2 regions of the Mesorhizobium sp. P2_C5_2 genome follow, and region 1 is predicted to be linked to the other one. Evidence: riboswitches for the same ligand, from Rfam matches in the RefSeq annotation. Region 1 holds a riboswitch; the other holds the start of a gene.

Region 1 (4,249 bases):
GCTTCGCCTCCGCACCCGCCTTGCCGTAGGCGTTCTGCGCATAGTCGGCCTGGGTGGTCGAGGCCTGCGCGCCGACCGTCTTGCCGGCAAGAGCGGCCGGTTCGGTGGAGGTGAGGTCGCTGTCCTTCGGCGCCACCAGCGCCAGCGGCGTGGTGTAATATTTGTTGGTGAAGGCAACCTGCTTCTTGCGCTCCTCGGTGATGCTCATCGAGGCGATGATGGCGTCGAACTTTTTCGCCTGCAGCGCCGGAATGATGCCGTCCCAGTCCTGGGTGACGATCTCGCACTCGACCTTCATCTGCGCGCACAGCGCGTTGGTGATGTCGATGTCGAAGCCTTCGACCTTGCCGTCAGCGGTGATGGTGTTGAAGGGCGGATAGGCTCCCTCGGTGCCGATCTTCAATTTCTCCTGCGCCTCAGCCAGCGAGCCGGCTACTAACACCAGTACGGCAGCGCCGGCTGCCGATATGATCCATTTCGATATTTGCATTTTTGTTCCCCTAGGCCGTTGTTTTCCGGCAGCAAGGATAGCCAAGCATGACGAGCCGGCACAGGCAAGTATTTTGCCCGACGGTGATTGAGGGTTCAGCCGGCGGTGCGGAAATGCTTGGAAAGCTTCAGGCCCTGAGCCTGGTAATTCGAGCCGAGATCGGTGCCGTAGAGCGCCTGCGGCCGCTTCAGCATGTGCTCGTACACCAGCCGCCCGACGATCTGGCCGTGGTCGAGGATGAACGGCACTTCGTGGCTGCGCACTTCCAGCACCGCCCGGCTGCCGGTGCCGCCGGAGGCCGAATGGCCGAAGCCCGGATCGAAGAAGCCGGCATAGTGGACGCGAAACTCGCCGACCAGCGGATCGAAGGGGGTCATCTCGGCGGCGTAGAGCGGCGGCACGTGCACCGCTTCGCGGCTGACAAGGATGTAGAACTCGTCGGGATCAAGCACCAGTTCGCCGGCGCCGCTCTTGTAGAGCGGCTCCCAGAAATCGACGGCATCCTGGGCAGCGCGCTTGTCGACATCGACCAGGCCGGTGTGATGCTTGCCGCGATAACCGACCAGGCCGTTCTGATCGCCGTCGAGATCGATCGACAGCGCGATGCCGCCGCCGGAAATGTTGGGCGGCTCGGTCGCCACCAGCATTTCGGCGCGATGCAACTCGCTCAGCTCGGCTTCCGACAGCAAAGCATTGCCGGTGCGGAACCTGATCTGCGACAGCCGCGAACCGGCACGCACGACGATCGGGAAGGTGCGCGGGCTGACCTCGAGATAGAGCGGACCGTGATAGCCGGCGGCGATCTTGTCGAACTCGTGGCCGCGATCGGTCATCACGCGGGTGAAGATGTCGAGCCGTCCGGTCGAGCTCTTGGGGTTGGCCGAAGCCGAAATGTTGTCCGGCAGAGCGAGGCTCTCGAGCAGCGGCACGATATAGACGCAGCCGGTTTCCAGCACCGCGCCTTCGGTCAGGCTGATCTCGTGCAGCTTCAACCGCTCGAGCTTCTCCGACACCTTGTGGTTGGGGCCGGGCAGAAAGGAGGCGCGGACGCGAAAAGCGTTGTCGCCGAGCCTGAGATCGAGGCTCGCCGGCTGCACCTGATCGGAATCGAGTGCGCGCGGCGACTTCAACGCGCCGGACTGGAACAGCGCGGAAATATCCTGATCGGGAAGAATGCCTGTCTGCCGCAATGGCTGGCTCCGCTCCAAGGCCGGTCTCTTTGTGGCAGGTTCTTGCCGCAAAACCGCTGGACACTTTTGCGGAACCTGCCTGGTACAAACCTCTTAATGAAGCCGGCAATTGACGCAAGCATGGCTGAGGTCTAAAGGGTCGTTATCCCGTGGTGATTTGGCCGGTCGGCTTGCAGCCACGTTAAACAAGTCGCTAAAGGACCGTCGGGCCGCAAGGCCGTATGGACCGGTTGCGACTTTCGCGGCCGGTTTTTTTGTGTCTGGAACAAAAGCGATGAGCACCAAGAAGCGTAACTGGAAGCCTCAGACCGCCCTCGTGCACGGGGGAACCCTGCGTTCCCAATTCGGCGAGACGTCGGAAGCGATGTACCTGACCCAGGGCTATGTCTACGAGACGGCGCAGGCCGCCGAAGCCCGTTTCAAGGGGGAGGAGCCGGGTTTCATCTATTCGCGCTATGCCAACCCGACCGTCGACATGTTCGAAAAGCGCATGTGCGCGCTGGAAGGCGCCGAAGATGCCCGCGCTACGGCATCGGGCATGGCGGCGGTGACGGCAGCGCTCCTGTGCAGCGCCAAGGCCGGCGATCACATCGTTGCGGCGCGCGCGCTGTTCGGCTCCTGCCGCTGGGTGGTCGAGACGCTGGCGCCGAAATACGGCATCGAGGCGACGCTGGTCGACGGCACCGACATCGCCAATTGGGAAAAGGCAGTCAGGCCGAACACCAAGCTGTTCTTCCTGGAAAGCCCGACCAACCCGACACTGGAAGTGGTCGACATCGCCGCCGTGGCATCGCTGGCCACCTCGATCGGCGCCCGGTTGATCGTCGACAACGTCTTTGCCACGCCCTTGCAGCAGAAGCCCTTGCTGCTCGGCGCCCACATCGTTGTCTACTCCGCGACCAAGCATATTGACGGCCAGGGGCGCTGTCTTGGCGGCATCATCCTGTCGGACAAGAAGTGGATCGACGAGAATTTGCACGACTATTTCCGGCATACCGGCCCGAGCCTGTCGCCGTTCAACGCCTGGACGCTGCTCAAGGGCCTGGAGACACTGCCGGTGCGTGTGCGCCAGCAGACGGAAAGTGCGGCCAAGATCGCCGATTTCCTGGCCGGACGGCCGGAGATCGCGCGCGTCATCTATCCGGGCCGCGCCGACCATCCGCAGGCCGATATCGTCAAGAAGCAGATGACCGGCGGCTCGACGCTGATCTGCCTCGACGTCAAGGGCGGCAAGCAGGCGGCCTTCGCCCTGCAGAACGCGCTCGACATCGTGCTGATCTCCAACAATCTCGGCGACGCCAAGAGCCTGATCACCCATCCGGCGACGACGACGCACAAGAACCTCAGCGACGAGGCGCGCGCCGAGCTCGGCATCGGGCCGGGAACGCTGAGGCTGTCGGTTGGTCTTGAGGATACCGACGATCTGCTTGAGGATATCGAGCAGGCGCTGAAGGCGGCCAAGTAGGCTTTACCCGAAGCACGGCGCGGGCGCTCAGGCGCCCGACGAAGCCTCTTCCAGCTCGGCTGCCTTGGTGCCGATGGTCATGGTGTTGCCGCGCCAGTCGATGGCGCCGCTCAGCCAGCCGCGCGCCCAGATCGCGGGAAGCATGATGTCCCGCGCCATCATTGCCGGGATCATTCGCAGGGACATGTGCCAGCCCTTGGCCGCGGCCAGCGTGCACTCGGGAATATAGGCGGCCGCCAGAACGGCCAGCGCGGTTGCCGGCAGGCTGACGCCGACACTGGCCGCCGCTGTCAGCGCCAGCACCAGCGGCACGGCGACGCCAGTCAGGATTTCGGGCGCGAAGAACAGCGGGAAGGTGACGCGGCGCAGGCGCGCCCAGCGGGCCTGGCGCGACCAGATATCACCAAGCCGGCGCTGCCCCAACGGCTGCTCGAAAGGCGAGGCGACGAGATTGACGTGCAGGTTCAACCCGTTGACCAGCTTGGTCGCTGCCGCGTCCTCGGCGATCTCGGCGGCCAGCGCGCGGATGCCGCCATTGGCGTCGAGCATTGGCTTGTTCCACAGCATGCTCTTGCCCTGGGCAAAGCCGAGGCCGAGCGCCTCGCCGGCATACTGCCAGCGTGCCTGCAGCGTGTTGAGGAAGGCGCATTCGACCTCGGCCCAGAAGCCGTCCGGCCGCGAGCCGATCGGCGTCGAGCAGACAAGGCCGGTATCATCCCGCCAGGCCGCCATCAGGTGCTGGACGTAGTCCGTCGGCATCAGCACGTTGGAATCGGCAAGAATGACCCAGTGATGCCGCGCCGCTTCCCAGCCCTTGACGCAATTGTTGAGTTTTGGATTGCTGCTGATGCGGTCGTCGCCGACCAAAAGCCGGGCAGGTACTTTGGGAAACCGGGCAATCGCCCTGTTTATCAGTTTGACCACCGGATCGTCGGCGTGGGCGACGCAGAAGATCAGCTCGTAGCGCGGCCAGTTCAGTGAGAAGGCGCGAGCAAGCGTCTCCTCGGTAAACGGCTCGACGCCGCGCGACGGCACCACGATCGACACCGAAGGTGCCTTCCCGGCCGGCGGAGCAATCGGGCGCGGCCGCTTCAGGCTGAGCGA
Region 2 (4,249 bases), on a different contig from region 1:
CGATAATAAGCTCCGGTTTGGCGTACTGTTCGTCCGCCGTTGCCTCTTCGATCTCGCGCGCCAAAGCAGTGAATGCAACGCCAATCTCATCTTCGTTGATGGACTTGGCATTCTCCATTTCGACAACAATCGAATAGGTCGGATTTTTCCGTTCCATGCCCCGCTCAGTATCACCTGCGAGGCAACGCTACAAAGAACATGTTCCCATGTCATCACGCGATGCGAGCGGCGACCAGCCTGAAATGACGAATTTCGAGCCTCGCGCCCCAATGGCAACACCCTCGCAGGATCGGGAGCCGTGCGTTGGAGGGAGGATAGGCGTGCCACCTCGATGGCCGCGTTCCTATTACCTCAGGCGTAATCGACCGATGGCCATCGTCCCGGCAGATTGCGCCCACGAAGCCGGTCGTTCGGCTCCGTTTGAACAGGGAGTTCCGTCATGACCGCTTACGCCGTCGCCCATATGCGTCAAGTCACGATGGGACCGCAGATTGTCGAGTATCTGCAGAGGATCGACGCCACGCTGGAGCCGTTCGGCGGCCGCTTTCTAGTCCATGGCGGCGACCTGGACGTGATCGAGAACGAATGGCCCGGGCATCTGATCGTCATCGAGTTTCCGGACAGGGAAAATGCGCGCGGCTGGTATGATTCGCCTGCCTATCGGGAGATCCTGGCCTTGCGTACCGACAATTCCCAAGCCGATGTGGTCATCGCCGACGGGGTCAGGCACCCGCACAAGGCCACAGACGTGCTGGAATAGGGCAAACCCTAGCGCTTCAGCAAGAACACCGCCTGCTGGCCGAAGAAATTCCAGAACCACCATGGCATCGACAGGCCGATCTTCTGGCCGTTGCCGTCGAGCGCGGTGGCTTTCTCGACCGAGGCGCCGAGCTCCTCGACCAGGTTGACGAAGTCGCGGATGGTGCAGAAATGGATGTTGGGCGTGTCGTACCAGGAATAGGGCAGGTCCTCGGTCACCGGCATCCTTCCCTTGAAGAACAGCGACAGCCGCACCCGCCAATGGCCGAAATTGGGGAAGGAGACGATGGCGCGATTGCCGATCCTCAACAGTTCGTCGAGCACCAGCTTCGGGTTGCGGGTCGCCTGCAGGGTCTGTGACAGGACGACGAAGTCAAAACCCTTGTCGGGATAGAATTCGAGGTCGGTGTCGGCATCGCCCTGAATGACCGAGAGGCCGCGCGCCACGCATTCGTTGACGCCGCGCTGCGACAGTTCCAGTCCGCGGCCGTCGACCTGTTTGGTCTCCTGCAGCAATTCGAGCAGCAGGCCGTCGCCGGAGCCGACGTCGAGCACCCGCGAGAGCGGCGGGATGAGGCCGGCGACGACTTCGAGGTCGACGCGCTGGGCGCGGTTGACGCTCATGAGGCGAGCCCCCTGGCGCGAGCGGCCGAGCCGATGAAGCCGTTGATGGCGGCGAACAGTTCCGGCTCGTCGAGCAGGAAGGCGTCATGGCCGCGATCGGTGTCGATCTCGACGAAGGAGACGGATGCGCCGGCGGCGTTCAGCGCATGCACGATCGAGCGGCTCTCCTCGGTCGGGAACAGCCAGTCCGAGGTGAACGATACCAGGCAGAAGCGCGTCTTTGTGCCAGTAAATGCATCGGCCAGCCGGCCGCCGTGGTCGGCGGCAAGGTCGAAATAGTCCATCGAGCGGGTCATGTAGAGATAGGAGTTGGCGTCGAAGCGGTCGACGAAGGTCATGCCCTGATGGCGCAAATAGCTCTCGATCTGGAAGTCGGCGTCGAAACCGAAGGTCAGCGCGTCGCGGTCCTGCAGATTGCGGCCGAATTTTCGGTGCAGGGCGGCTTCCGACAGATAGGTGATGTGGGCCGCCATGCGCGCCACCGCCAGCCCTTTTTCAGGGCGCTTGCCGTGCTCGAAATATTTGCCGCCATGCCAGTCCGGGTCGGCCATGACAGCCTGACGGCCGACCTCATGGAAGGCGATGTTCTGCGAGGAATGGCGCGCGCCGGTGGCGATCGGCAAAGCCGAGAAGACGCGCTCGGAATAGCACGATGCCCATTCGAGCACCTGCATGCCACCCATCGAGCCGCCGAGCACGCAAAACAGCTTCTCGATGCCGAAATGGTCGACCAGCATCAGCTGCGCCCGCACCATGTCGCGGATGGTGATGATTGGCAGGTCGAGCCCGTAAGGCTTGCCGGTGGCGGGATTGGTCGAGGCCGGGCCGGTGGAGCCGAGACAGCCGCCGATGACGTTGGAGCAGATGACGAAGAAACGGTTGGTGTCGATGATCTTGCCAGGGCCGATCAGCACTTCCCACCAGCCGGGCTTGCCGGTCACCGGATTGGTGTTGGCGACATGCTGGTCGCCGGTCAGCGCGTGGCAGACCAGGATGGCGTTGGTGCGCGCGTCGTTCAGCGTGCCGTAGGTCTGGTAGGCGATCTGGAACGGCGACAAAAGCGTGCCGGCGTCGAGCTTGAGCGGCTTGTCAGGGCCGAAACGCAACACCGGGCTCGACGGGTTGTCGGCCTCGTTGTTGGTTTTTGCAGCGCGGAGCGCGGTCATGTGACTCTCCTTGCCCGCCGTCAGGCAATAAAAAACCGGCAATGCGATCGCAAAGCCGGTTACGTCACGCAAACGGCCCTTTAGCGAGTTGTTTAACGTGGCTGCAAGCCGACCGGCCAAATCACCACGGAACTGTTGCGTTCTTCTAGAACTCGCGCGGCCCGGCGTCAACGGCAAGCTATTGCCGCCGCCTCTCGACATTCGTGGCCACGGCTTGTATTTCCGCTGCGGCCTCCGGACGGAGGTATTCTCGACGGATTTGCGACATGGACAAGACAGCGGACAAGGCACGGCCAACGCCCCGCGCGGGCATCATGGACATCGACGCCTATGTGCCTGGCAAGAGCACCGCGCCGGCCGGCGTCGCCAAGGTCCATAAATTGTCGTCGAACGAGAACCCGCTCGGCCCGTCGCCGAAGGCGATCGAGGCCGCGCGTGAAGTGGCCAGCAAGCTCGATGTCTATCCCGATGGCACGGCCCGCCGGCTGCGCGAGGCGATCGCCGAAGTGCATGGCCTCAACCCGGCAAACATCATCTGCTCCAACGGCTCCGACGAGATTTTGGGCCTGCTGGCGCAAACCTATCTGGCGGCCGGCGACGAGGCCATCATCACCGAACACGCCTTCATGATCTACAAGATCTACATCCAGTCGGCCGGCGGCACACCGGTGACGGTCAAGGAGACCGACGAGCGCGCCGATGTCGACGTGATCCTCGCCGCGGTGACGCCGCGGACCAAGATCGTCTTCCTCGCCAATCCCAACAATCCGACCGGCACCTATTTGCCGTTCCAGGAGGTCCGCCGTTTGCATGCCGCCCTGCCGGGCAATGTGCTTCTGGTGCTCGATGCCGCCTATGCCGAATATGTCCGGCGCAACGATTATGAGGCCGGCATCGAGCTGGCGGGCAGCGCGCAGAACGTGGTCATGACCCGCACCTTCTCCAAGCTCGGCCTTGGCGGCGCGCGCATCGGCTGGATGTATGGCCCGCTGCACATCGTCGACGCCATCAATCGCATCCGTGGCCCTTTCAACGTCAACGCAACGGCGATCGAGGCCGGCATTGCCGCCATTCGTGACCGCGCCCATGTCGAGCGCAGTTCGTTGCACAACGAGACCTGGCTGACCTGGCTGAATGAACAGCTGACGAAGCTTGGGCTCAGGGTGACGCCCAGCGTCGGCAATTTCGTCCTCATCCACTTTCCGCAGGACAAGAAGCATTCGGCAGAGGCGGCGGACGATTATCTCACCCAGCGCGGCTACATATTGCGGCGCGTTACCGGCTATGGCTTTCCCAACGCGCTGCGCATGAGCGTCGGCACCGAAGAAGCCAATCGCGGCGTCATCGACGCCCTCACGACATTCCTGAAAAGCTGAAGCTATGACATCACCGATGTTCGAGAAAATCGCGCTGGTCGGCATCGGCCTGATCGGCTCGTCGCTGGCCCGTGTCATCCGCCGCGAGGGCCTGGCCCGCCATGTCGCCATCGCGACGCGCAGCCCGACCACGCTTGCGCGGGCGAAGGAGCTCGGTCTTGGCGAGAGCTACACCACCGACGCCAAGGAAGCCGTACGTGACGCCGACCTGATCATCGTTTCGGTGCCTGTGGGATCGTCGGGCGAGGTGGCGGAAGAGATCGCGCCGGCGCTGAAGAAGGGCGCCATCCTCACCGATGTCGGTTCGACCAAGGCCTCGGTGAT

The links. A riboswitch is a leader RNA that binds a small molecule or an ion and turns the genes downstream of it on or off. The one in region 1 is predicted to bind S-adenosylmethionine.
Region 2: another riboswitch for S-adenosylmethionine. It lies ahead of metX (homoserine O-acetyltransferase MetX); the one in region 1 lies ahead of AC1D1B_RS00125 (O-succinylhomoserine sulfhydrylase).

Annotation. Positions count from the first base shown of each region.
Region 1 is NZ_JBFUDV010000001.1:22,479-26,727, forward strand. Features, by position in the region: gene AC1D1B_RS00115 (ABC transporter substrate-binding protein) at 1-490, opposite strand, end outside; gene AC1D1B_RS00120 (2'-deoxycytidine 5'-triphosphate deaminase) at 586-1,680, opposite strand; SAM riboswitch at 1,820-1,897, shown strand; gene AC1D1B_RS00125 (O-succinylhomoserine sulfhydrylase) at 1,955-3,145, shown strand; gene AC1D1B_RS00130 (ceramide glucosyltransferase) at 3,173-4,249, opposite strand, start outside.
Region 2 is NZ_JBFUDV010000010.1:85,810-90,058, forward strand. Features, by position in the region: gene AC1D1B_RS28930 (glycosyltransferase) at 1-157, opposite strand, end outside; gene AC1D1B_RS28935 (DUF1330 domain-containing protein) at 440-760, shown strand; gene metW (methionine biosynthesis protein MetW) at 769-1,383, opposite strand; gene metX (homoserine O-acetyltransferase MetX) at 1,380-2,549, opposite strand; SAM riboswitch at 2,610-2,687, opposite strand; gene hisC (histidinol-phosphate transaminase) at 2,816-3,925, shown strand; gene AC1D1B_RS28955 (prephenate/arogenate dehydrogenase family protein) at 3,930-4,249, shown strand, end outside.